One region of the Erwinia billingiae Eb661 genome, then DNA from elsewhere that is predicted to be linked to it. Evidence: riboswitches for the same ligand, from Rfam matches in the RefSeq annotation. Region 1 holds a riboswitch; each other region holds the start of a gene.

Region 1 (7,443 bases):
CACCGGGCATCACCGCCAAGGACATTGCGCTGGCGATCATTGGCAAAACCGGCAGCGGCGGCGGCAATGGCCATGTGGTTGAATTCTGTGGTCCGGCGGTTGAAGCCCTGAGCATGGAAGGCCGCATGACGCTGTGCAATATGGCGATTGAACTTGGCGCGAAAGCGGGCCTGGTTGCGCCGGATGACACCACCTTTGATTACGCCCGTGGCCGCCAGTTTGCGCCGAAAGGGGCGGAATGGGATGAAGCGGTCGCCTGGTGGCGGACGCTGAAATCCGACAGCGGTGCGCACTTCGACAAAGTGGTGACCTTAAATGCGGCGGACATCGCGCCACAGGTTACCTGGGGCACCAATCCCGGCCAGGTGATCGCCGTTAACGAGCGGATCCCCGATCCGGCCTCATTCAGCGATCCGGTTGAGCGTGCCTCAGCCGAGAAGGCGCTGGCCTATATGGATTTGCAGCCTGGCATCCGGCTGACCGAGGTGAAGATCGACAAAGTCTTTATCGGCTCCTGCACCAACTCACGTATTGAGGATTTGCGGGCGGCGGCATCGGTGGTGAAAGGCCACAAGATTGCGCCAGGCGTTCAGGCCTATGTTGTGCCGGGATCCGGTCCGGTCAAAGCGCAGGCGGAAGAGGAAGGTCTGGACAAAATCTTCCTTGATGCCGGTTTTGAATGGCGCTTACCAGGCTGCTCAATGTGTCTGGCAATGAATAACGACCGTCTGAATCCCGGTGAGCGTTGCGCCTCCACCAGCAACCGTAACTTCGAAGGTCGTCAGGGCCGCGGTGGCCGCACGCACCTGCTGAGCCCGGCGATGGCTGCGGCTGCGGCGGTAGCAGGCCATTTTGCTGATATCCGCGAACTGATTTAAAGAGGCTGTATGGCGAAGAAATTTACCCAACATACCGGCATCGTGGTGCCGATGGATGCGGCAAACGTCGATACCGATGCGATTATCCCGAAGCAATTTCTGCAGATGGTGACGCGCACCGGTTTTGGCCGCAACCTGTTTTACGACTGGCGTTACAGCGATGCCGAAGGCCAGATCCCCAACCCGGATTTCGTGTTGAACAAGCCCGCGTTTCGTGGTGCCAGCATTATGCTGACGCGGGAAAACTTTGGCTGCGGCTCCTCCCGTGAGCATGCGCCCTGGGCACTGACTGACTACGGTATTCAGGCGATTGTCGGCAGCGATTTTGCCGATATCTTTGCCAATAATTCGTTTAACAATCAGCTGCTGCTGGTGTCGTTGAGCGAGGAAGAGGTAGACACGCTGTTCCAGCTGGTTGCCGCACAGCCGGGCGTGGAAATCACCGTCGATCTGGAAAAGCAGGAGGTCATCGCCGATGGTAAGCACTACGCGTTCAGCATCGACAGCTTCCGCCGACACTGCCTGATCAACGGGCTGGATAACATTGGCCTGACGCTACAACATGACGCCGATATTACGGCGTATGAGAAAACCCAGCCGGCCTTTCTGCGTTAGTGACCCTCACGGGCGGAAGCACTTCCGCCCGAACGTCCCTCAGACATCCTTCACTTTGGCCGACATCACCAGCGCCCCAATCGACAGTACCAACGCCGCCCAGTAAACCGAATAATGGCCAAAGGTTTCCGCCAGCGCGCCCTGAATCACGCCCGCCAGAATCACCCCCGTCGAAATACTGTTGGTAAATAATGTGGTCGCCGCACCGGGCCTTCCCGGCATCAGATCCTGGAAATAGAGCATGCCGATCCCGGCGACAATACCGATAAAGATGGCATTAAAGATCTGCAACGCCATCAACGCCGCTTTGTCGTGGAACACCACCAGCCCCAGATAGAATATCGCCCCGGACGCCACCGCAAACAGCATCATTTTGCGTTTGCCGAAGCGCTTCACATAATGGCCCGCCAGCAGCATCGCCGGGATTTCCAGCCCGGCCGCCACGCCCATCAGCAATCCAGCCAGCTTATCCGGCAACCCCAACACGCTGCTGATATACAGCGGCATATCGATGATATACATGGTGTTGCAGGTCCACATCAGCAATGAAGCCATAAACAGCAGCCGCACATCTTTATTCTTCCACGCGCTGATTTGGGTGATCACCACTTCAGGCGGTTGTTCCACGCGCGGCACCGACGGCAGCGCAAACCAGATCAGCGCCACACAGACCACAAACAGTCCGGCGGCAATCAAAAACATGGTGGTGAAGCCGTAATTCAGCGCCAGCGCAAAGGACAACGGCGGCCCGACTACCCAGGCCAGTGACAGTTGGGCACGCATCACCGAGCTGAACATCACCACCTCTCGGGCGGAGCTATCAGCATATTCGCGGGCAAGGGCAAAGATTTGCGGCATCGACACGCTGGCCAGAGCGGAGAGCAGCACGCCAAAGGTAATCAGCGTCAGATAGTCACGGTTGAAGGCAAAGATCAGCGCGTTGCCAATCGCCATCACGCAGCAAAACAGGATCAGCATGCGGCGATCGCCCCGGTTGTCCGAGCGCTTTGCCAGCAAAATGCTCACCGCAATGCCGGCTATCGCATTGATGGTGTAAAACAGCCCGACCCAGAACGGACGAACGGCCACTTCACGGGTCAAAAACAGGCTAAGCGTCGGAGCCTGAAGCGCACCCGCCACGCCCACCATAAACGACACGGCCATAAAGGCGACGTAAACAGGATTGATACGGCGACGGCGCGTGAGGAGCGATTTCATAGCTGATCCTTCAAAAAAAGTCGCCACAGAGGTGAGTCGACAAACAGCAAGCATAGAAGAAAACATGGAGCAGCGAAAAAAGCCAGCAAGGTATTAACCCGGCTGGCTGGTGAAAGGCACCATACTCAGAATCATCAATGTCAGAGCGCATTCGAAGAATGTCTCCCGCTCTTTCATCTGCGGGCATTATCGTCCTAATATAAGGAAGAAAAAACAGACTGCTTTCTGATAAGGGTTCCTCTTTTATGTCTTCTGCCCGCTTACAACAACAGTTTATCCGCCTGTGGCAGTGCTGCGAAGGCCAGCCGCAGGAGACCACGCTCAACGATCTGGCGGTACAACTGAGCTGCTCCCGCCGGCATATGCGCAATCTGCTGAACGCGATGCAGGAACAGGGCTGGCTGAACTGGCAGGCTGAAGCCGGGCGCGGAAAACGTTCGAAGCTCAGCTTCCATTACACCGGACTGGCATTGCAACAGCAGCGGGCGGAAGAGTTGCTGGAGAACGATCGCATCGACCAGCTGGTGCAGCTGGTGGGCGATAAAAACACGGTCAGACAGATGCTGATCTCTCATCTTGGCCGCAGTTTCCGCCAGGGGAAACATATCCTGCGGGTGATGTACTATCGCTCGTTACTGAATCTGTTACCCGGTACGCCGCTGCGTCGTTCTGAAACCCACCTTGCCCGTCAGATTTTTAGCAGCCTGACGCGGATAAATGAGGAAAATGGGGAAATCGAAGCCGATATTGCCCACCACTGGCAGCAGCTTTCTCCGCTGCACTGGCGGTTTTATCTGCGCCCGGCGATCCACTTTCATCATGGCCGTGAGCTGGAGATGGCCGACATTATCAGCACCCTTGAGCGACTGAAGCCCCAACGCCTTTATGCCCATTTCGATCGCATCGAGTCCTCGGCGCCCTGGACGCTGGATATTCATCTGCATCAGCCCGACAACTGGCTGCCCTGGCTGCTGGGCAGCGTCAGCACCATGATCCTGCCGAAAGAGTGGCCCTTCCTCACGGACTTCGCCCGTCAGCCGATAGGCACTGGCCCTTATGCGGTGGTGCGCAATCAGACCACCCAACTGAGGATCCAGGCGTTTGATGACTATTTTGGTTACCGCGCGCTGATTGATGAAGTGAATATCTGGGTGTTGCCGGAAATCAGTGATGAGCTGGTTTATGCCGGGGTTAAGCTGGAAGGCAAAGGGCTGGAAGAAAAGTCTGAAGAGAGCCGTCTGGAAGAAGGCTGCTACTTCCTGCTGTTTGATCAGCGATCCGAACAGGGTCGCGATGAACACATCCGTCGCTGGGTCAGCACGCTGTTCAACCCGATCGCCCTGCTGAATCATGCCGGTATTGGCTATCAACGCTACTGGTTTCCGGCTTATGGCCTGCTGCCGCGCTGGCATCATCGCCGCGATATGGCTGCCAGCCAGAAGCCCGACGGGCTGACCACCCTGACGCTGACCTGGTATAACGATCACGTCGAGCATCAGGGCATCGCCAATGCGTTACGGCCGATCCTCGCCGAACAGGGCGTGGAGTTGATCACCCAACAGGTCGATTATGACATCTGGCACCGCGGCGAAGCCGAGAGCGATATCTGGCTCGGCAGCGCCAACTTCACCCTGCCGCTGGAATTTTCGGTGTTTGCGCTGCTGTACGAAATCCCGCTGGTGCATCATTGCGTCACGCTGGACTGGGAAAAGGATGCGCAACGCTGGCGCGAACAGAAGCTGCCGCTGGCCGACTGGGGCAAGCAGTTGATCAACACCTGGACGCTGCATCCGCTGTTCCATCACTGGCTGCTGCTGGAAGGTCAACGCAGCATGCGCGGGGTCAGAATGAATATGCTGGGCTGGTTTGATTTTAAATCCGCCTGGTTCGCCCCTGACGACGCATGATGCTTTCGTTACCCAGCGGAAATCACTAGAATAGGCCGTTCTCAACGGGGTGCGTTCGCGGTGTTTCACTGCCAGCGCTGAGACAAACCCGTCGAACCTGATCCGGATAATGCCGGCGTAGGGATTTGAGACTCTCCAGATTGCTCAGATCCTTTGCGACCCCTAACTTTCAAGGAACGCAAAGTGTTAAAAAAAGTTCTGCCTTTACTGATCCTCGGCACCTTCCCGGCCTTCGCGGCTAAACCCGTCCTGACTGTTTATACCTACGACTCTTTTTCCGCTGACTGGGGACCGGGTCCTGCCATCAAAAAGGCGTTTGAAGCGGACTGCGGCTGCGAGCTGAAATACGTGGCGCTGGAAGACGGCGTCTCGCTGCTTAACCGTCTGCGGATGGAAGGTAAAAACAGCAAGGCCGATGTGGTGCTGGGCCTCGATAACAATCTGCTGGATGCGGCGGAGAAAACCGGCCTGTTCGCACCAGGCCAGGTGGATACCAGCAAGGTCACCGTTCCGGGTGGCTGGAACGATAAGACCTTTGTGCCGTATGACTACGGCTGGTTCGCCTTTGTGTACGATAAAACCAAGCTGCAAAATCCGCCCACCAGCCTGAAAGAGTTGGTCAACAGCGACAAACCGTTGAAGATTATTTATGAAGATCCCCGCACCAGCACCCCGGGCCTCGGCCTGCTGTTGTGGATGCAGAAAGTGTTCGGCGATAAGGCACCGGAAGCCTGGCAGAAGCTGGCGAAGAAAACCGTCACCGTTACCAAAGGCTGGAGCGAAGCTTACGGGCTGTTCCTCAAGGGTGAAGGCGATATGGTGCTGAGCTACACCACATCTCCGGCTTACCACCTGATTGAAGAGAAGAAATCGCAGTATGCCGCCGCCAATTTCAGCGAAGGTCACTACCTGCAGGTAGAAGTGGCCGGCCAGCTGAAAAGCAGCAAACAGCCGGAGCTGGCGCAGAAATTCATGAAATTTATGCTGGATAAACCGTTCCAGGACAGTATCCCAACCGGCAACTGGATGTATCCGGTGGTGAAAAGCACCCTGCCTGCCGGTTTCGATACCCTGACCGTTCCGTCCAACTCGCTGCAATACACGTCACAGGAAGTCGCCAGCCAACGTAGCCAATGGATCAGTGCATGGCAACGCGCCGTCAGCCGCTGAGTGCTGGCCCGTTAGTGCCCGGTGCGCTGGCGGCGACGCTGCTGGTCGCCGTGGCCCTGACCGCATTCAGCGCGCTATGGCTGAGTGCGCCGGCGATCCACTGGCGGGATCTCTGGCAGGATGACTATCTCTGGCACGTCCTGCGCTTCTCCTTCTGGCAGGCCTTTCTTTCCGCGGTACTGGCGGTTGGGCCGGCGATCCCGCTGGCCCGCGCACTTTACCGACGCCGCTTCCCCGGCCGGGACACGCTGTTAAGACTCTGCGCGATGACGCTGGTATTGCCGGTGTTAGTGGCGGTGTTTGGCATCCTCAGCGTCTATGGCCGTACGGGCTGGCTGGCCGATCTCTGCACGTTGCTGGGCATTCCCTATACCTTCACGCCCTATGGCTTGCAGGGCATTTTGCTGGCGCATGTGTTCTTTAATTTGCCGTTAGCCGCGCGTCTGCTGCTGCAGGCGCTGGAACAGATCCCCGGTGAGCAGCGCCAGCTGGCCGCTCAGCTGGGATTACGCGGCTGGAACCATTTCGTGGTGGTCGAATGGCCCTGGTTGCGGCGGCAAATTCTGCCTGCCGGCGCGCTGATTTTTATGCTCTGTTTTGCCAGCTTCGCAACCGTCCTGTCGTTCGGCGGCGGACCAAAAGCCACCACCATCGAGCTGGCGATATTTCAGGCGCTGAACTTTGATTACGATCCGGGCCGTGCCGCCCTGCTGGCGATGATTCAGATGGTCTGCTGTCTGGGATTGGTGATGTTAAGTCAGTGGCTCAGCAAAGCGATTCCGTCGGGCACGGCAAGCATCAACGGCTGGCGAAATCCTGAAGACAGCGGGCGCGCCAAAGTGTGGGATGCGCTGTTAATCTTCGCCGCGCTGCTTTTATTACTGCCGCCGCTGCTGGCGGTGATCGTGGATGGCCTGAATCAGGGGCTGCCCGCAGTATTACGCCAACCGGCGCTGTGGCAGGCCACCTTCACCTCAATACGTATCGCGCTTGGCGCGGGGGTGCTGTGTGTGATCCTGACGGTGATGCTGCTGTGGAGCAGCCGGGAATTGCGCCTGCGTCAGCGCGTCTGGCTCGGCCAGTCGCTGGAACTGAGCGGCATGTTGATTCTGGCCATGCCCGGCATCGTGCTGGCGACCGGCTTCTTTCTGCTGCTGAATGCCACCGTGGGCCTGCCGGACGCTGCCGACGGCATCGTAATTTTCACCAATGCGCTGATGGCCATTCCTTACGCCATGAAGGTGCTGGAAAACCCTCTGCGAGACATTGCCGAACGCTATAACCGGCTCTGTTTGTCGCTGGATATTCACGGCTGGAATCGCGTCAAACTGATCGAACTGCGCGCGTTAAAGCGCCCTCTTGCGCAGGCGCTGGCGTTTGCCTGCGTGCTGTCGATTGGCGATTTTGGCGTGGTGGCGCTGTTTGGTAATGAAAATTTCCGCACGCTGCCGTTTTATCTTTATCAACAGATTGGCTCCTACCGTAGCGAAGATGGCGCGGTCACTGCGCTGCTGCTTTTACTGCTCTGCTTCCTTCTGTTCACCCTGATTGAAAAACTGCCGGGACGCCATGCTGACGTTAACTAATCTGACCTACCTCTATAACCATCTGCCGATGCGCTTTTCACTGAGCATGCAGGCGGGAGAAAGGCTGGC
Region 2 (7,443 bases), 2.5 Mb from region 1:
CCGGCGCGCGCGGGGATTATCAGACCGGCTTGACATGCCGTTCGCCATCAAGCCCGGTGCCGCGATAGTCGTAGTCAATTTTTCCGGCCTCAAACAGCTCATCAAGCACCTTAAAATTATCCGGTGGCGTCACGTTGCAACGGTGGTTAAGCGTGGTGTCGAGGATAGAAAACCCCCGATCCCCGCGTGAAATCTGTTTCAGGTATTGCAGCATCTTCAGCGCTGCCACGCTGATGCCGTACTGTTCATTAAGCGGTCTGGTCATAATGCGTTGCGTATTGTCTCGGCTCAGGACGGGATGATGCCCAAGAGTAGCGTATTGTTGGCCGTTAGCCAAAAGAGTCCTTGGGCGAAGTTGACGCTTTCCCATCTCCAGGCCAGTGTAAAGAGATTGGGGTTTCATAAGGAAGGCGCAATGACCGCCAGTCAGGACACACAAGAAAATACGCTTAGCCTGCCGGTACTTGCCGCCGGCGCGCTGGGGGTGGTATTTGGCGATATCGGCACCAGCCCGCTGTATACCTTAAAAACCGTGCTCTCTTTGTCGGGCGAAGGACCCACGCCGGAGGTGATCCTCGGGCTGCTGTCGCTGCTGTTCTGGACCATGGTGATGATCACCTCGGTAAAGTATGCCCTGTTTGCGATGCGCATCGACAACCATGGCGAAGGCGGCATTCTGGCGCTGATGTCGCTATTAGTACGCAAGGATAAACGGCGACCGCTGGTGCTGTTTGCCGGGCTTTTCGGTGCGGCGCTGATCTATGGCGACGGTGCGATCACGCCAGCGATCTCGGTACTCTCTGCCCTTGAAGGGCTGACCATTATCCTGCCGGAATCACAACCCTGGATCCTGCCTGGCGCGGTGGTGATCCTGCTGGCGCTGTTTGCCATTCAACCGCTGGGCACGGCGAAGATTGGCAAAGTCTTTGGTCCGATTATGGCGCTGTGGTTCGCGGTTATCGCCGGCCTGGGCATCTGGGGGATTGTGCAGCATCCTGCGGTGCTGGTGGCGCTCAACCCGATGTACGGTATCGACTTTCTCTTCTCCAACGGCATCGTCAGCTTTCTGGTGCTCGGCGGCGTATTCCTTTGCGTCACCGGTGCGGAAGCGCTGTATGCCGATATGGGCCATTTTGGCAAAAAGCCGATTTGGCTGGCCTGGTTTGCTATCGTCTTTCCCAGCTTGCTGCTCAACTACGCCGGACAGGCAGCGTTACTGCTTTCAGGTGCTGACGTAACGCAAAATATTTTCTTCCGGCTTTGCCCGCCGGTATTGCAAATCCCGCTGGTGATCCTCGCCACGCTCGCCACCATCATTGCCAGTCAGGCGATTATCAGCGGTGCGTTTTCCATGACCCGTCAGGCAATTCAGCTAGGCTGGCTGCCGAGGCTGCGGGTTAAACAGACTACCGAAGAGAGCTACGGGCAAATCTATATCGGGGCGATTAACTGGTTGCTGATGGTGGTGACCATCTTCCTCGCGGTGTTCTTCAAATCTTCCGACAAGCTGGCAGCAGCCTATGGCATCGCCGTGTCGCTGACGATGATCATGACCTCCGGGCTGTTATATGTTGCGATGCATGAGGTGTGGCGCTGGAACCGGCTCACCAGCCTGCTGATTGCCGGTGTGTTCTTTGTCATCGACCTGTGCTTCCTGGTCGCCAATATGAGTAAGGTGTTCGAGGGGGGCTATATGCCGCTGATCCTGGCGCTGGTCGTGTACGGTGTGATGTTGCTCTGGCACCGCGGCGTGGAAGCGGCGAGCAGGGCGGTGCACGAAAAATTTATTTCGGTGGACGACTTCCTGGCAATGCTGGAAGAAAAAGCCATACCCAGAGTGCCGGGCACGGCGGTGTTTCTGACGCGGGAGAAAGAGGGCACGCCGCCGGTGATGCAGTGGCAGGTGAAGCGAAACGGCTCATTGCATGGGCACGTGCTGTCGCTAACGATCGCTATCGACAACGTTCCGCGCATCAATGCCGACGAGCGCTTAACCGTCACCCAGCTTGCGCCGGGCTTCTGGCACGCGCTGGCGGTGTATGGCTTTATGGAGCGGCCGAATATCCCTGCGCTGTTACGCTATCCGCAACTGGATAACTGCGAGCTGGATACCGAGGATGTCACCTATTATCTGGGCCATGAAAACATCATCCCACGCGAAGGTAGCGGCGGCCTGCCGGCCTGGCAGCGCGTGATTTTCAGCTGGATGGCGCGCAACGGCATGCATGTGACCGACTACTACTACCTGCCCAGTGACCGTGTGGTGGAGATCGGTCGCCGCATCCCGGTGTAGCGGTGGAATGTTGATCTGATTAACGCCTGGGGGATGGTAAAGAAAAGCGCCATCCCGTAATCTGGCGGCTGAAAGCACGTAGTAAATGACTCGGGGTGCCGTTTCTTTCCAAAGAAAGGGCTGAGAAAAACCCGTCGAACCTGAACTGGATAATGCCAGCGGAGGGAAGTCAGATGCCTGACCGCATCGCCTTCTTGATCGCCGGTTGGGAGTTGTACCATGAACCAACCTCATACCTTTGTCGCGGCGGATGCCGTGGCGTCGCTCCACCTCTTCCGTGAAAAATCGCCGTTAATTCACTGCCTGACCAACGATGTGGTGCAGACTTTTACTGCCAACGTGTTGCTGGCGCTGGGCGCATCGCCGGCGATGGTGATTGATCCCGACGAAGCCGCGCAGTTCAGCGCCATTGCCGATGCCGTGCTGGTCAACGTCGGCACGCTCACCCATTCCCGCAGTACAGCGATGCTGGCCGCTGTGCACGCGGCCGGAAAGGCGCAGCGTGCCTGGACGCTGGATCCGGTTGCCGTCGGCGCATTGACCTTCCGCACTGAATTCTGTCAGCAGCTGCTGGAACACCGTCCTGCGGCTATTCGCGGCAACGCCTCGGAAATCATGGCGCTGGCGCGCCAGGCAACCTCCGGGCGCGGCGTCGACAGCCTGCATGACTCGGCGCTGGCGCTGGACGCCGCTCGTCTGCTGGCCAGCACCACCGGCGCCATCGTTGCGGTCACCGGGGAAACGGATTACGTCACCGATGGCCAACGGGTGCTGGCTGTGGCTGGCGGTTCGCCGTTGATGACCCGCGTGGTCGGCACCGGCTGCGCGTTGTCGGCGGTGGTGGCCGGATTTGCCGCGCTGCCTGGCGACCGGTTAACGCACGTTGCCAGCGCCTGCCGGATAATGAGCCTGGCAGGCGAACGCGCGGCGATGGCGGCAGCGGGTCCCGGCAGTTTTGTTGCGCTGTTCCTCGACGAGCTGTTCACTCTGGAGGTTCAGGGATGAAGCGCATCAACGCACTGAGCATTGCCGGAACCGATCCCAGCGGTGGCGCGGGCATTCAGGCCGATCTGAAAACCTTCTCGGCGCTGGGTGCCTATGGCACCACCGTGATCACCGCGCTGGTGGCGCAGAATACCTGTGGCGTGCAGTCGGTTTACCGCATTGAGCCCGACTTTGTCGCGGCACAATTACATTCCGTGCTGAGCGACGTGCGCATCGACAGCGTAAAAATCGGCATGTTAGCCAGCAGCGATATCGTCAAGGTGGTGGCTGAAGGACTGAAGGCCTCGTCCGTGCCGTGGATTGTGCTGGATACGGTGATGCTGGCGAAAAGTGGCGATCCGCTGCTTTCGCCGACGGCGGTTGCCACGCTGCGTGAGTGCCTGTTGCCGCACGTTTCACTGATCACGCCAAATCTGCCGGAAGCGGCGGCGCTGCTGGAGTGTCCGGTTGCCACTAACGAAGATGAGATGCGGCGACAGGGAAGGGCGCTGTTAGCGCTGGGTTGCCAGGCGGTGCTGATGAAAGGCGGACATCTGAGCGATGCCGAAAGCCCGGACTGGCTGTTCAGCCGCCAGCTGGAGCAGCGTTTTACCGCGCCGCGCGTGCCAACAAAGCATACCCATGGCACCGGCTGTACGCTTTCCGCTGCGCTGGCCGCGCTGCGACCCCGGCATGATAACTGGGTGTCGACGGTGCAGGACGCCAAGGGCTGGTTACAGGGCGCGCTGGAGCAGGCCGATTCGCTGGAAGTCGGCAAGGGCATCGGCCCGGTGCACCATTTTCATCGCTGGTGGTAGCGGACGATCAGGGCGTCGAGCACTTGGCGGGCGCGTCATTTGCTGCCAATCCACTCTATTTCGATCCAAAGAAGATCGTCGAGCTGGCCATCGAGTCGGGCTGTAACTGCGTGGCCTCCACTTATGGCGTGCTGGCCTCGGTGTCGCGCCGTTATGCGCACCGCGGTGATCAACAAGCGTGCGGGCGGTATGGGGCTGATTTTGGGCCGTAAAGCCTTTAAGAAATCGATGAAGGATGGCGTGGCGCTGATCAATTCGGTGCAGGATGTCTATCTGGCGAAAGACGTCACCATTGCTTAATCGCTAACGATAAGGGGTTGACAATGATTAGCCCCTTATCTTTCACCCTATGTGATTATTTTGTTACAAACTATCGATGCTTAAGCCTCTCCACTCTTGCCTGAAAATCGCTAAAATAGCGCTTTAGTCTGACGTGAGCCGTGAAGTAAATAATGAAGTGGTTATCTAAAAATGCGTGGTTATTTGCCGTCAAAACCTGCATTGCCGCCTTTATCGCCTTATATATCGCGCTGAAACTGAACCTGGATAAACCGGCCTGGGCCATGGTCTCGGTTTACGTGATTTCACAGCTGTATTCTGCCTCCACCCTGTCGAAAGCCTTGTTCCGCTTTCTTGGCACCGTGCTGGGCGGGATCTTTATCTTTCTGATCTACCCGATAACCGTTACCCATCCGATGCTGTTCAGCCTCTGCGTTTCGCTGTGGGTTGCCTGCTGCCTGTATCTGTCGCTGCATGACCGCACGCCGAAGAGCTACGTGTTTATGCTGGCAGGCTACAGCGCGGCGATCATGGGCTTTGCCGATGTCACCACGCCGCTGTCGATCACCTATACAGTGATTTCCCGTATCGAAGAAATTACCGTGGCGATTATCTGCAGCAGCCTGGTGCATATGCTGGTTTTCCCGGTACGGATGCGCAATCTGTTGGAAAACAGCGTCAGTAACTGGTTCGACACTGCAAAGAACGTCTGCACCGAACTGCTGACCATTGAATCGAAAGAGAGCTCGCCCGAAAGGGACCAAATCCTGGTGCAGATGGCGAACTATCCGGTGGCGGTTGAAACCCTGATCACCCATTGCGTGTATGAAGGGGACTCCGCGCGCAAGCTCATCCGTCTGGTCAGCGCGCAGTATCAACATCTTTCCTATCTGATCCCAACGCTGACCGCGATTGAGAAGCGCCTGAGCCTGCTGGCGGAGCAGGGCATCACCTTCCCGGACTTTGTCGCCGAGTCGTTCAGTCACTTCCTTGTCTGGCTGAACAGCCCGGAACAAAGCGGCCAGGCGCAGTCGATTGAGGCAGACATCACTGCCTCGCAGGAGCGGATCAAAGCGTTGTATGGCCGCGGTGAAATGAACGCGGAAGAAGGTTTGTTGCTGATTGGGTTACTGGAAAGGCTGCTGAATTTTATCCGCATTGCCGATTCCTATTTCAACGCCCGCGAGCGCGTTAGCCAGCTGTCGCCGGAGAAAAAGCGCGGCAGGCTTAAGCTGATCAGGAAGCATCGCGATAAAGGGCTGATCCTGTTATCGGCCTTCACCGCGTTCACTGCCACGATGATCGGCTGTATTTTCTGGATTGGCACCGGCTGGAAAGATGGCGCGTCAACGCCGATGATAGCCGCGGTTGTCTGTTCGTTCTTCGCGGCGATGGACAGCCCAATCGCTTCGATGAAGGTGTTTCTGAAAGGGGTATTGATCGCCATTGTGATCAGCGTGCTGTACGTCGGGCTGCTGATCCCGATGACCGTAACCTTTGAATCACTGATTATCTGTCTGGCGCCGGGACTGCTGGCGCTGGGACTGGTCATCGCCAATCCGTCGACCAACTTTATCGGGCTGATTATCGCCACCCAGATCCCCGGTTTTATCGGCATGACGCACGATTTGCAGCCCGACCTGCTGTCGATCCTTAATGCCTCGATCTCAACCGTGGTGGGCATTTTACTGGCGGTGCTGGTCACGGCCATTATCCGTAACAGAAGGCCGGCCTGGTCTGCCAGACGCGTGTTGCGTAAAGGGATTAAGGAGCTGCTGCAGTTCACCGGCGAAATCAAAATCAACGCTTCTTCGCTGCTGTCGCGTCAGCAGTATGTCGCCAGCATGATCGATAAAATCAACGTCATCCTGCCGCGTAACCGCATCGATCCTTCGCCCGGCGTGGCGCTGGGGGGCAATCTGATTACCGAAATCTGGCTTGGGGTGAACTGCTATGACTTTTACGCCAGGCATCAGGCGATTATCAAAGACCATCAGCTGGAAACCGATGCGGTGATGTTTGAGATTAATCAGTACTTTAAAAAGCGGCTCAAGGATATTCACCTTGAGCCGCCGCAATCGTTGCTGATGGAGTTGAATCAGCTGCTGGTTAAGACCGAGGCATTGTGCCGTGCAGATATGGCGCTGTTCAGGCCACTGTTCTATCTGTTCAATATCCGCATGGCACTCTATCCGACGCAGAGATGGCCAGCGTTATAGCGGCTTTTCAAACCACTCGCTGTTTTGCTCAGCAATCGGCGTGATGGAGAAAATCATCTCCTGAAGGTGACGGCGCAGGGCGTGCTCGGCGCCGTCGACATCTTTGGCTACCAGCGCCTGATAAATCTCCTGATGTTGCTGGATCAGGCTTTCCGGCGGGGAGACTTTGCTTAACGTCAGGAAGCGCACCCGATCCATGGCCGCTTTAATGTTTTCGACCGTTTCCCATGACAGCTCGCAGTTTATGCTCTGCGCAATCAGGCGATGGAACTCATCATCGAGCAGTAAGAAGGCCTGGCTGTCATGACGCTCAGCGGCCATTTTCTGCAGCTGAAGATTGTGTTCAAGCTGGGCCAGCGATTCGGCAGACGCCTCGACAGCCGCCCGGCGGATCACCGCCACTTCTACCGCTTCACGGATAAAACGTCCATCCGCCACGCGCTTGGCCGAAATTTTGCGTACGAAGGTACCGCGCTGGGGCAAAACCTGCACCAGCCCAGCTTCGGCAAGCTTAATAAAGGCTTCACGCACCGGCTGGCGTGAAACGCTGAACCGCGAGGAAACCTCTTTTTCTGACAGCAGCGAACCCGGTGGGATCGCGCAGGTCACGATGTCCTGGCGCAGGAAGCGGTAAATTTGCTGATTTACCGGTTCGTTGGCGGTAATGATATAAGCGGTAGACATTAAGTAATATCCCTATACCTTCTGGACGAAAGTCTAAGTCTAAACAGGGCGCTGGCTCTTCGCCAGCGCTTATTCGCTTAAGCCTGCGTCAGGGCAATTTTTACCGTCTCTTTGGCGCCTTTTTCGCGTAAAAGCTGATAGAAATGGTTCACTTTTGCGACGAATG
Region 3 (7,443 bases), 530 kb from region 1:
GCTGGCAAAACGCCCAGTAGTTGGGGTACATGCGTTCACACAGGCAGGCCATAAAAGTAACGTGCTGCCAGCTTTCCAGTTTCTCAAGCCGCAGATGAATGGGATTACGTAACATGTTCGGATCTCTTAAAGATAAGTGCGCGGCCTGCAGTGTAACCGAAAAGGTGACGGCTCACACCGTTAACCCCTCTGTTGCCAGCGCAGGAAAGCGGGCCGTTGGGAAGCGACGGCATCTGCCCAGCGCGTGGGTTCAGGCAGGCGATAACCTTTCAGGCAGCTCTCCACCAGGCTCAATGCGGTAGCCGGGCTCATGCGATGGCCAGGCGAGATAAAAAGCGGATTACAGCGGATTTTACTGCGCAGGACAAAACCGATCTGCTCGCCTTTGTCCATTAATGGCTGGCTGGCGCCCGGCTCATCGGCGAGCGGTTCGAAGGTGCCACACAGCCGACTTTTTGCTACGCCCAGCGTCGGCACATCCACCAGCAGGCCAAAGTGGCTGGCAACGCCCAGGCGACGCGGATGGGCAATGCCCTGCCCATCGACCATTAACAGGTCAGGGCGATGCTCCAGCTGCTGCCAGGCGGCCACCAACGCGGGATATTCACGGAAGGAGAGATAACCGGGGATATAGGGCATGGTGGTGGCGATGCGCGCAACACGATGCTCCACTAACTGGAGCGAAGGATATTCCAGAATAACCAGGGCGGCGCGGGTTATCTCACCGCCCTGCTCAAACCCGACATCGGCACCGCCAATGTAACGGGGCGGCATTACCTCAAAATCATCTTCACGTATCACCTCAGCGGCACGCGCAAGCTGTTCCTGTTTTAATGCCTGAATATCCATGCTTAGTCCTGATGGTATGGGCGAGACAACGTGTGGACTGCCTCGACAAACACGCCTGCGTGCTCTGGCGGCACATCCTGATGGATGCCGTGACCCAGATTGAACACGTGACCGCTGCCATTACCGTAGCCTGCAAGGATAGTTGCTACTTCCTGCTCGATACGGGCAGGCGCGGCATACAGCATGGAAGGATCCATATTGCCCTGCAGCGCGACCTTATCGCCTACACGGCGGCGTGCATCGCCAATATCGGTCGTCCAGTCCAGCCCCAGCGCATCACAGCCGGTCGCCGCCATGGCTTCCAGCCACTGTCCGCCACCCTTGGTGAACATAGTAACCGGTACGCGACGTCCGTCGTTTTCACGCTGCAGGCCATCAATGATTTTGTGCATGTAGTGAAGGGAGAACTCAAGGTAGTCACGACCCGTCAACACGCCGCCCCAGGTATCAAAGATCATCACCGACTGCGCACCGGCGCGGATTTGCGCATTGAGGTACAGGGTGACGCTGTCAGCCAGCTTATCCAGCATCAGATGCAGGGTGGCCGGCTCGGCATACATCATCTTTTTCAGTTTGGTGAAGGCCTTGCTGCTGCCGCCTTCCACCATATAGGTCGCCAACGTCCACGGGCTGCCGGTGAAACCAATCAGCGGAACCTCACCGTTCAGATTCTTACGGATGGTGCGCACGGCATTCATCACATAACCCAGTTCTTGTTCAGGATCGGGGATTGGCAGCTTTTCAACGTCTGCACGACAGGTGACCGGTGAAGAGAAACGCGGACCCTCACCCGTTTCAAAATAGAGGCCTAAGCCCATCGCATCTGGAATGGTCAGGATATCGGAGAACAGGATCGCCGCGTCCAGGTTATAGCGACGCAGCGGTTGCAGCGTCACTTCACACGCCAGTTCGGCATTTTTGCACAGCGACATAAAATCACCGGCTACCGCGCGAGTCGCTTTGTACTCAGGCAAATAACGCCCGGCCTGGCGCATCATCCACACTGGCGTTACATCTACCGGCTGGCGCAACAGGGCGCGCAAATAACGATCGTTCTTCAGTTCACTCATTTTTAAAAGCTCTCTAAGCACACATGCATGCGCGTAGTGTAACATTTATTGGAAATGGCGCTGCCACAGCGTCACAAAAATTGAGCGATCGCCGGGCGGCTGAGAGCGGAAGACAGAATGGGCTCACCCACCGGGCGGTGAACCTCGCGCCCGGTTGGGTGGCTTAATGCGCATATCAAACCCTTATTTAGCGGCTTTATCACCCCGCTCTTTATTGATATTTTTTCCCGGCGCTGGCGGCATTAACTCAGATATTTCTGGCTTTGTCCTCGCCGCGGTCGAGGCTTTATCTGGCAGCCTGTTTTCATCAAGCACATGAGAATTGCCAATAAATACGCCGCCTTTCTCAATAGAGAAATCCTCGGCATAAACATCCCCTTCAATTCGGCCACGGGAAAGAATCGTGACTGACTTCGCGTAACAGCATCCTTTTAGCGAACCATTTACGACAACTTTCAAAGAAGATACCTTGCCATTCACTTTCCCCTCTTGACCGATCTGTACCGTTTTCTTACTGACAATATCGCCAACGATCTGACCATTTATCGAAATATTAGCTTCATTAATTATTTCACCCGTTAATTTACTGCCTGATGAAATACGGGTTTCTTTCGCCGTCGCGCTCTCATCAGCCAGCTCCAGCGCGGCCTTCGGTGCCAGCAGCGAGGCGGTATCGACTGAGCCGTTCACTGGCGAGTCTGTTTCTTTCTTATTGAAGTTAAACATATTGGGATCCATCCTTTTAGCGAGAGTTAATAAAACGAATATTAAATAACAGCCGATCGTCACCCTCAGGCAACAATCAAAGAATTTATATTGCGGGAAGAGGTAACAACAAAGAGAAAAAATCCATAAGAGCCACAGGCCCCATAAGTAATGTTCTTTCCTGAACCTTTCCATGGCATCATTCCCTGATGTTATTAACATGACATTAATATTAATGCAGTCTGGCAGACAAAATCAGAACAATAAAATACGTGATGCTGCACGATTAAGCACAGTAGTTTATTTAAAAAAATGAAATACGATGATTAAACACCCGAGCGGGTTCAGCAAAAGCCGGCAAAGGGTGAATTTGCCGGCCTGGGTACTTACTCAGCCTCTTCGCGGCAAAGCACCACGGTATCCTCAATCAGGCGACGGGCGACCGTTCCTGGAGGAGGAAGCTGCGGTAAGGCATCAAAGCGATACCAACCCGCATCCAGTAGCTCTTTGGGATCGATAACAATCTCGCCGCTGTCGTAATCGGCCATAAAAGCCATCATCAACGACTGGGGGAACGGCCAGGGTTGAGAGGAGACGTAACGCAAGTTTTTCACCTTCAGCCCGCTCTCTTCCATCACTTCACGCGCGACGGTTTGTTCCAGCGTTTCGCCGACTTCAACAAAACCGGCCAGCACCGTATAGATGCCGTTACGGTGTTTGGTATGCTGGGCCAGCAGGATCTCTTCCCCACGGCGGATCGCCACAATGATGCAGGGCGCGATTTGCGGGTAATAGCGCTGTCGACAATGGCGGCAGAGGCAGGCAAGTTCGGTTTTGCTGTGGTGCATTTCATGGCCGCAGTAGCCGCACCACTTATGCGAGCGATAGAACTCCGCCAGCTGGATCCCTTTACCCGCCAGCTGGAACAGGCCCACGTCCAGATCGAGGATCTGACGCAAGGATCCCATGCCCTCTTGACGGTTCTCACAGATCAGCCAGACGGGATCGCCCTGCCACTCGCCGATTTGTGATCCGTTCGATCCTGTCAGGCTTAATTCTTGCGCGCTACCGAACGGTAATTGACCTTTCGGTAACCAAAGTTTATGTTCATGACTGACAACCCACCAGCCAACGTCTACGCTTGAAATCTCACGTTGCATAAAATTGCTCATCCTCAGCTTTACAGACTTTCTGAATTACTGGATTGGGGCGAAATAGTAATAATTACACTCATGGAGTCACTCATGCTTAACCAGTTAGAAGTTCTGACCGCGCGCGTCGGCGGATGTAGCGACCTGGTAGACTTTTGTCTACGCTCCCGCAGGCAGTTGTTGATTGCCTATTATCGTCTGGTTGGCATCAAGCCTAACAAGGAATCGCTCACTACGCTCGATGAAAACGCGCTGGACAGCTTCTGTCAGGGATTGGTGGATTACCTTTCCACCGGGCATTTCACCGTTTATCAACGCTTTATTCAGGAGATGGAAGGCAGCGAACAGTTGGCTAAAGCCGCGCTGATCTACCCTTCCCTGCAGGCAAACACCGAGATGATCATGCAGGTGTATGATACCCATCTCGAGAAGGCCATCGATCACGATAACTGTCTCGAATTCCAGAATGCTTTGTCCACAGTGGGCGAAGCGCTGGAAGCGCGTTTCACGCTTGAAGACCGCTTTATTCAGCTGGCGCTGGAAAAAACGGCGGATAAGCCTGAGGCAGCTAATGAGAGTGCGCTTGCCCGTCCGGCGTAAACGTTATCAGATTGTAAACCCCTTGTAGTTTCAAAAAAGCCCCTTTATGCTGAAAGGGCACTATGTGGCGAGGCCAGTCCTGCCACGATTGTTTTGCTGGTGCTGTCTGCCAGCAAAATTCTTCTTGTCGGAGTGCCCTTAGGGGCTGAGACCGTTAATTCGGGATCCGCGGAACCTGATCAGGTTAGTACCTGCGAAGGGAACAAGAGTAAATCTTCAGTGACGGTGTGGATCCGACCATTTTCACACCCTGCGCTTACTCCTCCGAACTCCAGGCAAGCAAATTCCCTTTTTTCAGGAACGAGCTATGTCTACCCGTGATAAAAGACCGACCCGCCGCGAACAGCGCGCAGAAGCCCAGCAGTTTATCGACTCCCTTCAGGGCACCGCTTTCCCCAATTCTAAACGCATCTGGCTGAACGGTTCGCGCGAGGATATTCGCGTGCCGATGCGTGAAATCCAGCTCAGTCCGACGATGGTCGGTGGCAGCAAAGACAATCCGCAGTTTGAAGATAACGAACCGGTACCGGTGTATGACACGGCCGGACCTTATGGCGATCCGGACGCAAAAATTGATGTGCATCGCGGACTTGCCAGGCTACGCAATGACTGGATTGAACAGCGTGGTGATACTCAGCACATTGAGCAGCTCAGTTCGGTGTACACCCAACAGCGCCTGGCGGATGAAGGCCTCGATCATTTGCGTTTTGACCATCTTCCCCGCCCACGCAAGGCACTGGCTGGCCGCTGCGTGACGCAAATGCATTACGCGCGGCTGGGCGTGATTACGCCAGAGATGGAATTTATCGCCCTGCGTGAAGATATGGGCCGCGAACGTATTCGGGGTGACGTGCTGTTGCAACAGCATCCCGGCAACAGCTTTGGTGCCAGCCTGCCGGAAAATATCACGGCAGAGTTCGTCCGGCAGGAAGTGGCGGCCGGCCGCGCCATCATCCCTGCAAATATTAACCATCCTGAATCCGAACCGATGATTATCGGCCGCAATTTCCTGGTGAAGATTAACGCCAATATCGGTAACTCCGCGGTCAGCTCGTCGATTGAAGAGGAAGTGGAGAAGCTGGTGTGGTCCGCCCGCTGGGGCGCCGATACGGTGATGGACCTTTCTACCGGGCGCAATATTCATGAGACGCGCGAATGGATCCTGCGTAACAGTCCCGTTCCGATTGGTACGGTTCCCATTTATCAGGCGCTGGAAAAAGTGAACGGTTTGGCAGAGGATCTCAACTGGGAAGTGTTCCGCGATACCTTGCTGGAACAGGCTGAACAGGGCGTCGATTACTTCACCATCCATGCCGGTGTGTTGCTGCGCTATGTGCCGATGACCGCAAAACGCCTGACGGGGATCGTCTCCCGGGGGGGATCGATCATGGCCAAGTGGTGCCTGTCTCACCACAAAGAGAGCTTCCTCTACGAACACTTCCGCGAGATCTGCGAGCTGTGCGCCGCCTACGACGTTTCGCTGTCGCTGGGCGACGGACTTCGTCCAGGATCGATTCAGGATGCCAACGATGAAGCGCAGTTTGCCGAGCTGCATACGCTGGGCGAGCTGACCAAAATTGCCTGGGAGTATGACGTGCAGGTGATGATCGAAGGACCAGGACATGTGCCGATGCAGATGATCCGCCGCAATATGACCGAGCAACTCAATCACTGCCACGAAGCGCCGTTCTATACGCTCGGCCCGCTAACCACCGATATCGCGCCTGGCTACGACCATTTCACCTCCGGTATTGGCGCGGCGATGATTGGCTGGTTTGGCTGCGCAATGCTCTGTTACGTCACGCCGAAAGAGCATCTGGGCTTGCCCAACAAGGAAGATGTTAAGCAGGGTCTGATTACCTACAAGATTGCCGCGCATGCCGCCGACCTGGCAAAAGGGCATCCCGGCGCGCAGATCCGCGATAACGCCATGTCCAAAGCCCGCTTCGAATTCCGCTGGGAAGATCAGTTTAATCTGGCACTCGATCCTCATACCGCGCGCGCCTATCACGATGAAACGCTGCCGCAGGAATCGGGCAAGGTCGCCCACTTCTGTTCAATGTGCGGCCCGAAATTCTGTTCGATGAAAATTACTCAGGAAGTGCGGGACTATGCCGCCAGACAGGAGGCGGAAGCCAAACCGATTGAGGTTGGTATGGCCGAAATGTCAGAGGCTTTCCGTACCCGCGGCGGGGAACTTTATCACCCCGCCGATGCGCTGTCGCAGGAGGAAAAAGCATGAGCCGCTCAGCCTTCCCGCCAACGTCGGCCCAGCTTGGACTCTATCCGGTCGTGGAAACGGTGGCATGGATCGCGCGCCTGCTTGAAGCGGGCGTGCGTACGATTCAGTTACGAATCAAGGATCTGCCTGAAGCGGCGGTCGAAAACGATATCGCGGCGGCTATCGAACTGGGCAAGCGTTATCAGGCACGCCTGTTTATCAATGACTACTGGCAGCTGGCGATTAAATATCAGGCCTATGGCGTGCATCTGGGCCAGGAAGATTTGGATGTCGCCGATCTGGATGCGATCCATCGCGCCGGATTACGGCTGGGGCTTTCAACCCATGACGATGCCGAGCTCGATCGGGCTCTGGCTGAGAAGCCGTCCTATATCGCCCTCGGGCACGTCTTTCCGACCCAGACCAAAAATATGCCCTCTTCGCCGCAGGGATTGCAGGAGTTGCAGCGCCATATTTCCCGCCTGAAAGGGATTTCCACGGTGGCGATTGGCGGCATCAGTCTGGAACGGGCACCGCAGGTCTTGGCAACCGGCGTGGGAAGCATTGCGGTGGTCAGCGCCATCACGCTGGCGCCTGACTGGCAGGCAGCTACCGCGCAGCTGCTCGATCTGGCTGGAAACGGGGACGAAGCCCATGTTCAGTGACAACGACTTTTTACGCTACAGCCGTCAGCTCCTGCTGGAGGAGTTTGGCCTCGATGGCCAGCAGAAATTGCAGGCAGGCAGCGTACTGATTATCGGCCTCGGCGGATTGGGTTCACCTGCGGCGCTGTACCTCGCTGCCGCAGGCGTTGGCAAGCTGGTGCTGGCCGATGACGATAGCGTGC
Region 4 (7,443 bases), 2.2 Mb from region 1:
CACGATAATCAGCTCGTCATAGGCCGGAACGCCGTAGTCCTCAACGTTGAATACCTGCGGATACTGACCGTGCTGCTTCAGCTCCAGCGCTTCGATATTGCGATAGCCGCCTATCACCGCATCGACCTGGCCCGCCATCAGCGCGCTGTTGAGCTGGAAATTGACGTTGACCATCTTCACCTGATCCAGACTGACCTTTTCATGGTTCAGCATGGTGCCCAGCGTCGCCTGTTCAATCCCGCTGACCGAGTAGCCAATTTTTTTGCCTTTCAGCCCGGCCGGCGAGGTGATGCTTTTATCCAGCGTAATCACCGTATTTAACGGCGAGTTGATCAGCGTGCCGACGCGCATCAGCGGTAAGCCCTGATCGGCAAAGAAATGCAGCTGTGGCTGATAGGTGATCGCCAGGTCGGCCTGTTTGGCTGCCACCAGCCGTGGCGGCAATGCCGGATCGGAAGGCGGCACAATCTTCACCTCCAGCCCCTGTTCCTTAAACGCGCCAATCTGTTCCGCGACCATGATCGGCGCGTGATCGGGGTTGATATACCAGTCCAGCACCAGCGTCAGCTTGTCGTTGGCACAGGCGGCGTGGGCACAGGCGGCAGTCAGCAGCAGGCCGCAGAGAGTTTTCTTAAACATGTGTTTCCCTTGAGTGAGGTATCGATCAGTCATTTTCCGGTGCCCAGCGGATCAGGCGACGCAGTGCACTGTCCACTGCCAGCCACAGCAGCAGGGTCATCAGCACCAGAATAAAAAGTGCCGCAAAGCAGAGTTCGGTTTGCATCCGCGCATTGGCGTTCAGCATCACGTAGCCCAGACCTTCTCCTGCGCCGACCCATTCGCCGATAATGGCACCAATCGGCGCCACTGCAGCCGCCATCCTCAGCCCGGAGCCAAACGCGGGCAGCGCCGCCATCAGCCGCACATGGCGTAATAACGCCCAGCGGGACGCGCCCATGGTGCGGGCGAGGTCGAGAAAATCGTTATTGACCCGGCGCAACCCGTCGAAGAAAGCCGAGGTGACCGGGAAGAAAATCACCAGCACCGCCATCGCCACCTTGGCGCTGATGCCGAAGCCGAACCACAGCACCAGCAAGGGTGCCAGCGCAAAGACCGGTATGGCCTGGCTGGTCAACACCAGCGGCATCAGCCAGCGCTGTAAGCGGGGAGAGAACATCATGCACAGTGCAAGGATGGCGCCGAGCAACACGCCGGCGACCAGCCCGCTGACGATTTCTGCCGCGGTCACCAGCGTGTGCGCCGCCAGATACGCGCGACTGGTCCACAGGACGTCGGCAACCGACATCGGCGTGGGCAGCAGGAAGGCAGGAACGCCGCTGCGGGTGATTGCCCACCAGACGGCAATCAGGCCGATAAATACCGTCAGGCCACGCCGCCAGCGGCCAAAGGCCGATTCTTTTGCGGATATCATCCTGCCGCCCGGGTCAGCTGTTGCAGTAATTCACCCTGGCTCTGCAACAGGTGCCGATCGTCAGGGGCCCGGGGCGGCAGTCCGGCAATCTGATGGGAATCATCAATCCCGGCGGCAGACAGCACCAACAGCTGGTGGCTAAGGCGGCAGGCTTCCAGCGGATCGTGGGTGATCAGTAACACCGTGTGGCCGGTCAGTAACATTGAGGCCAGCGTCTGGATACTGGTGCGGGTAATGGCATCCAGCGCTGAAAAGGGCTCATCCATCAGCACCATCGGCTGACGCTGATAAAGCGTGCGGGCCAGCGCGGCACGCTGCCGCATGCCGCCGGACAGCGCGGCAGGCAGGCTGTCGCCATAGCCGCTTAAGCCGACGCGATCCGTCAGTTCGTCAGCCCATTCGCGGTCGGGCTTCTCGCCACGCAGGCGTGAGGCGAGGCTGATATTCTCGCGGACGGTTAGCCATGGATAGAGCAGATCTTTCTGCCCCATATAAGCCACGCGTCCCGGAACCGGCAGACCGTCGCTGCCGGTGACCGTGCCTGCCGTCGGCTGCGCCAGCCCGGCAATGATCTTCAGCAGACTGGTTTTGCCGACGCCGCTGGCACCGAGCATCGCAGCAAACTGCCCACCGCGGATATCAATGTTCAACTGCTCAAACACCGTCCGTGCGCCGTAGCGCAGGGTCAGATCGCGAACCTGAATCCCCGGCGGGATCACGCCGCGGGCAATGTCATGACTGTTCATACCACGTTACTCAAACTGGCATTCAGGCCCATCTGCCAGAAGGCGCTTTCCAGACGGGTGGCGGTGGTGAAGATGGTTGAAAGCTCCGGCAGACGGCTCTGTGCGCCGCGCTGAACCCCGACCGTTTCCAGCAGGTCAATCGCCCGCTGTACGCTGGCCAGATAGTTTTCATCGCCGTAGTTGGCGATCCACGAGCGGTAGGGATTGCCTTCGGTGACGGTGGCGGGATTGTGCAGCAAGCCGAGGCCTATTTCGGCATAGCCCGCCACGCAGGGAAGCAGCGCGGCCAGCAGATCCAGCGCATCGCCGGACTGGCCGATATCCAGCACATAGCGGGTGTAGTTGAGGGTTTCGGGCGCTTCCTGTTCATTGCGCATCTGGCTTTCGCTGATGCCCCACTGCGTGCAGTAACCGACATGCAGCGGCAGCTCGGCGACGATGGCGTTCAGCGAGGCGGTGGCGGCACGCATTTCTGGCAAGGTTCGGAACTTGCTGACCAGCAGGGCATAGGCGCGGGCGAAATGGATCAGGAACAGGTAGTCCTGGGTCAGATAAAGCCGAAACGCGCTTTCAGGCAGCGTGCCCTGGGCCAACTGCTGAAGAAAAGGGTGGTTAACGTAGTGCTGCCAGTCAGCCGCGGCCTGCTGGCGAAGCTGGCCATAAAGACCACGGGAAAACATGTTGTCAGACATGGGACCTCCAAAAGTGAGTGGAGATCCGGGCGTGCAGAGGTATGAACAGGCAACGATCGAAAGTGGTGCTATTGCCAACCCGTCCCTTCGCTGGCATGACCCAGATCAGGTTCAAAGGGTCCGGCTAACGTCGCCATCTCAGCCCATAAAGGACACCCCTCGGAGAGGCTTGTTATACGATATTTACTTTTTGATTACAATCGATGGCTGGCAGCCGAGTTGGCGTCATAATGAAAAACGGCCTTCTTGCGAAAGCCGTTGTTTAAGCGCCACTAAGCCTGTTTTGGCTTAGAAATCATATTCTAACGCTAAGCGGTTCTGCCAGAAGTTCTTGTCAGAGGTCGAGGTGGTTTGCACGCCGACAAAGTCGGTCAGGCTCAGCCCTTTCAGCACGCCATCAAAGCTGTAGGTGCCGTAAATCAGGTACTCCGACTGATTGCTGCTGGACGCGCCGGCGCTGGCGGTCAAATCCATAAACGAGTAGCGGCTGCCGAGGGAAATATTGCTGTTGGCGGTCCAGTTCAGATCGGTGGAGTAGGCGTTGCCGCTCCCCAAATCCTGGGTACTGGTGAAGAACGGTTGGGCAAAATACTGGCCGGACGAGGTGTTATGGGCATAAGGCGTCACCAGCGCGCCGTTGCCATAGGCATTCTCACTGGCGGCGATATGGTCCCAGTTCAGTGACCAGCGCAATGAAGGTACAAAATTCATCGCATACTGCGCGCCGTAGCTGGTGCTGTTTACTTCGCCGGCCAGCGCATCGCCCTGACTCAGGCCGCGAATAAACTGCACGCCAATTTTGGGCTGCAACGGATTTTCCGACCACGACAGGAAGCTGTCGGCGTAAACCATCTTGGTGTAGTTATTGTATTCCTCGTACCACAGCTGGCCGGTCAGCTTTTTATCATCCAGCTTCAGGGCACGTCCGCCGCCGATGCCCCACATGCCGTTGGTGCGGCCATCGGCGTCGGTGTAGGCGGTGGTGTCGAGGAACTGATCGTCACCCCAGGGTTTATAGCGGGTAATTTTGGTGGCGTGCAGGAAGTTGTCGCTGTCGCCATAATTGGCGTCCACACCCCGGAACAGGATCGGGGTGATGCGCCAGTCGTAGTCGCCGATAAACGGGATATTGATACGCTGGTCACCGGCGGTGATACGGAAGTCCTGATAGTGCCAGCTCAGATAGGCTTCGCCGACGCCGGTCTCGTTTGGCCCCAGTTCACCGATCAAGTGGTCATCGTTATGCGAGATGCCGCGTTGCAAAATGCCGCTGACGCCGAGGCTCAGGCCATAATATTCCGCCGTGGCGTACTTCACGCTGCCACCGTAGCTGACGGTGTCCTGCGAATAGCCCGGTGAGAAATAGGCGTTGTGGGTGGAATAATAGAGGCTGCGCAGGCTGCCATGGACCGAGCCGCAGGTAAACATTTCGGTCAGTGAATCGGCCACGCCGGCATCACAATCCGAAACCGGTGCCGCGGCCAGCGCGTGACCCATTAATAAAGCCTGAGAGACGACGAGTGCACCCAACTTTAGCGCAAAGTTGACCTTCTTTGTTTTCATCAATAGCTTCCTGTCAAAAATTTGAAAATGATCTGCCCGCAGCAAAATTTGCTGAGTAATTGTTTTTGGGTATCCGGTAAAACCGTCCAGTGGCGAGCGCGTTATTTTAGATACGTGCTTTATTTACTCACTGTAATTAATTTTATGCTGATTTCATTTATTCAGTGACAGCGGATCGCTTGGTAATTCCAGCGTGTCGCGCACGTCCCAACCCTGCAGCTTGCCTGGGTTGAGCAGTCCTGCCGGGTCCAGCGCCTTTTTAACTGAAACCACCTCGGCCTTAATTTCCCCTTGCTTACCTTCTTCAATGGTAAAGACATGCGGATTGTTTATTTTTACATCATTATCGCGGAATATCTGCATTATTTCGTTCAATCTTTCTTCACTGGAATAGCGAATTAATTGTAATCCGCTGGCAGTGATATTGCTATCGTTGTCACGCAGGAATTCAATATGGGAAATAACTTCATCGCCGAACAATTCCGCCATCGCAATAATTTGTTGGCGATAGGTGGAATAATTGAACGCCGTCTGCAAATAGGTCAGGGTGCTGTCCACTTTCAGCGCATGCAGCGTGGTGTGGTTCCAGCAATATTCCATCAGCGAGGCGTTGGCTTCACGCGCCTCGTTCGCCGTCTGGCGCACGGCATTCTGGCCGCGATACTTTTCTAACAGTCCGCTGCACAGGCCTTCACTTTGCTCCGCAATCACGCTGATCACCGCATGTTGCGTGGCCCGGTAGTTGCCGTTCAGATGGGTGAAATAGCTCGGGATTGGTGCGGCGAACAGGGCAAGCTGGCGTTTCACCAGCCCTGGCGAGCGGGCAAAGGCATTGGCATAGTCCAGCGCATCGGTAAAGTCGTCGAACACATCCAGCCGCTCAATCCACTGATGCACCGGCGCCAGCGCCAGCTCGACTTCCAGCACGATGCCGTTGCTGCCGTAAGCATGATGCAGCAGCAAGGCCTGCGGCGCGGGAACGCTGAGGATGCGCGGCTCGGCTTCCATGGTCATCACTTTCACGCTCAGCACGTTGCCGGGTGCGCCCAGCGGGCCATAGTTGATTGAGCCGATGCCGCCAAAGCCGCCGCCATACAGTCCACCCAGCGTCGCCAGCCGATAGGTCGACGGCATACAGCGCAGCTCCCAGCCCTCAGGACGGGTCACCGTTTCAATCTCGGCCAGACGGATCCCCGCCTGCGCCCGCACGCGGCCTTCACCTAGTTCCACCACCTGATTAAACGCGGTCATATCGACCAGAATGCCGCCCTGTAGCGGCACCAGCTGACCGTAGTTGCCGGTTGCGCCACCGCGTAATATCAGCGGCAGGCCGTGCTGCACGCAGGCCTTGACCAGCAGGCTGAGCTCTTCTTCATTGCGCGGGCGAACCACCGCATCGGCCTGCTTGTTTTCCAGCTGCTGCTTCAGCACCGGGCTGAACCAGTGAAAATCGCGCGAAAGACGTTTGACCTTGGGGGCCTGAAGCGTCCACTCGAGGTCGGGAAGCGCCAGCAGCATCTGCTCTACGGCGTTCTTACGTTGTTCACTGTCCATACTCATCCTGTCGGCAAAAGGGTCATTAAATTAGTGAGATTGCACGGCTTCGCTTTCATGCCAGGCGCTGAGGGCGCGCCGGGAAATCCACGACATCACGCCAAACAGCGCGATCCCGGTTAACGAAATCAACAGCAGCGCGGCAAACATCAGCGGAATATCCAGCTGATAACCTGCCTGTAAAATCTGATAGGCCAGCCCGGTGTTGTTGCCACCGGTGCCCGCCACAAACTCGGCCACTACCGCGCCGATCAGCGACAGTCCGCTGGAGATGCGCAGCGCGCCGAAAAAGTACGGCAGGGCAGAGGGAATGCGCAGGCGCACCAGGATTTGCAGGCGGCTGGCATGGCTCAGCTGGAAATAGCTCAGCAGGCCCGGCGACACGCTGCGTAACCCCTGGGTGGTGTTGGAAATGATCGGGAACACCGCCATCAGCGTCGAGCAGACCACTAACGACAGCGTGGTGTCTTTCACCCAGATGATGATCAGCGGCGCGATCGCCACAATCGGCGTCACCTGCAGAAACACGATGTACGGGAACAGCGCCGTTTCAACAAAGCGGTTCTGCACCAGCACAAAGGCCACCGCGCAGCCGATGACGATCGACAGCACAAAGGAGATCAGGGTGATTTTCAGCGTGAACAGCAGCGACATCATCAGCGAACCAAAGTTGGTCCACAGGCTTTGCAGCATCACCACCGGCGACGGCACGAGGAACTGCGGGATTTTGAAATAGCTGACCCAGCCCTGCCACAGCAGGATCACCACTACGGCGACCACCGCCGGGTAGAGGATTTTACGGAAGGTCGGGTTGCTGGCCCAGGGCGTTGATCGTTGCGTCTGCATGGCTTACTCCTTTCCTGACTGGCTGGCTTGCAGAAGGCTGTCCTGCAGGCGTTTGGCATAAACCGAAAATGCCGGGCTGACGCGGAAGTCTTCACTGCGCGGGAAGGGTTCGGTAATCGCGATATCCTCCACCACACGGCCAGGCCGTGCCGCCATCATGATCACCCGCTGCGACAGAAACACCGCTTCGTGAATGGAGTGGGTGACGAACACCACCGTCAGGCCCTGTTCGCGCCACAGACGCAGCAGATCGCTGTCCAGCTTGTTACGGGTGATTTCGTCGAGTGCGCCGAACGGTTCGTCCATCAGCAGCAGCTTAGGCCGTGTGACCAGCCCGCGCGCAATCGACACGCGCATCTGCATGCCGCCGGACAGCTCTCGCGGCAGGACTTTGGCAAACTTGCCCAGCCCCACCAGCTCCAGCGCTTCACTGACGCGGGTGTTGGCTTCTGCGCGCGGCACGCCGGCCAGATCGAGCGGCAGGCGCACGTTGTTATGCACGTTGCACCACGGCATCAGCGTCGCTTCCTGGAAGACAAACGACAGCGGCTCCTGCGCCTTTTCACGGCTGTCACGCCGCCACAACATCAGCTTGCCGTCGGTCGGTTCA

The links. Region 1 has a riboswitch for thiamine pyrophosphate ahead of thiB (thiamine ABC transporter substrate binding subunit). Riboswitches for the same ligand answer to the same signal wherever they lie in the genome.
Region 2: it holds a riboswitch for thiamine pyrophosphate, as region 1 does, so the genes downstream of both, thiM (hydroxyethylthiazole kinase) here and thiB (thiamine ABC transporter substrate binding subunit) in region 1, are expected to answer to the same signal.
Region 3: it holds a riboswitch for thiamine pyrophosphate, as region 1 does, so the genes downstream of both, thiC (phosphomethylpyrimidine synthase ThiC) here and thiB (thiamine ABC transporter substrate binding subunit) in region 1, are expected to answer to the same signal.
Region 4: it holds a riboswitch for thiamine pyrophosphate, as region 1 does, so the genes downstream of both, tenA (thiaminase II) here and thiB (thiamine ABC transporter substrate binding subunit) in region 1, are expected to answer to the same signal.

The regions. Positions count from the first base shown of each region.
Region 1 is NC_014306.1:842,031-849,473, reverse strand. Features, by position in the region: gene leuC (3-isopropylmalate dehydratase large subunit) at 1-878, shown strand, start outside; gene leuD (3-isopropylmalate dehydratase small subunit) at 888-1,493, shown strand; gene EBC_RS05150 (sugar efflux transporter) at 1,533-2,711, opposite strand; gene sgrR (HTH-type transcriptional regulator SgrR) at 2,957-4,618, shown strand; TPP riboswitch at 4,654-4,760, shown strand; gene thiB (thiamine ABC transporter substrate binding subunit) at 4,802-5,788, shown strand; gene thiP (thiamine/thiamine pyrophosphate ABC transporter permease ThiP) at 5,764-7,374, shown strand; gene thiQ (thiamine ABC transporter ATP-binding protein ThiQ) at 7,358-7,443, shown strand, end outside.
Region 2 is NC_014306.1:3,311,390-3,318,832, reverse strand. Features, by position in the region: gene EBC_RS16580 (hypothetical protein) at 20-265, opposite strand; gene EBC_RS16575 (potassium transporter Kup) at 416-2,293, shown strand; TPP riboswitch at 2,375-2,477, shown strand; gene thiM (hydroxyethylthiazole kinase) at 2,513-3,298, shown strand; gene thiD (bifunctional hydroxymethylpyrimidine kinase/phosphomethylpyrimidine kinase) at 3,295-4,095, shown strand; partial or broken gene EBC_RS26345 (class I fructose-bisphosphate aldolase) at 4,101-4,259, shown strand; gene EBC_RS26340 (fructose-bisphosphate aldolase class I, fragment) at 4,249-4,395, shown strand; gene EBC_RS16560 (FUSC family protein) at 4,548-6,593, shown strand; gene EBC_RS16555 (GntR family transcriptional regulator) at 6,588-7,277, opposite strand; partial or broken gene EBC_RS16550 (mannitol dehydrogenase family protein) at 7,355-7,443, opposite strand, start outside.
Region 3 is NC_014306.1:311,739-319,181, reverse strand. Features, by position in the region: gene EBC_RS02860 (YjaG family protein) at 1-115, opposite strand, end outside; gene nfi (deoxyribonuclease V) at 181-849, opposite strand; gene hemE (uroporphyrinogen decarboxylase) at 852-1,919, opposite strand; gene EBC_RS24670 (bactofilin family protein) at 2,103-2,645, opposite strand; gene nudC (NAD(+) diphosphatase) at 3,011-3,784, opposite strand; gene EBC_RS02835 (Rsd/AlgQ family anti-sigma factor) at 3,869-4,375, shown strand; TPP riboswitch at 4,494-4,594, shown strand; gene thiC (phosphomethylpyrimidine synthase ThiC) at 4,683-6,617, shown strand; gene thiE (thiamine phosphate synthase) at 6,614-7,261, shown strand; gene EBC_RS02820 (HesA/MoeB/ThiF family protein) at 7,251-7,443, shown strand, end outside.
Region 4 is NC_014306.1:3,044,249-3,051,691, reverse strand. Features, by position in the region: gene EBC_RS15340 (ABC transporter substrate-binding protein) at 1-639, opposite strand, end outside; gene EBC_RS15335 (ABC transporter permease) at 665-1,432, opposite strand; gene EBC_RS15330 (ABC transporter ATP-binding protein) at 1,429-2,178, opposite strand; gene tenA (thiaminase II) at 2,175-2,870, opposite strand; TPP riboswitch at 2,936-3,040, opposite strand; gene EBC_RS15320 (OprD family porin) at 3,159-4,433, opposite strand; gene EBC_RS15315 (FAD-binding oxidoreductase) at 4,587-5,987, opposite strand; gene EBC_RS15310 (ABC transporter permease) at 6,018-6,833, opposite strand; gene EBC_RS15305 (ABC transporter ATP-binding protein) at 6,837-7,443, opposite strand, start outside.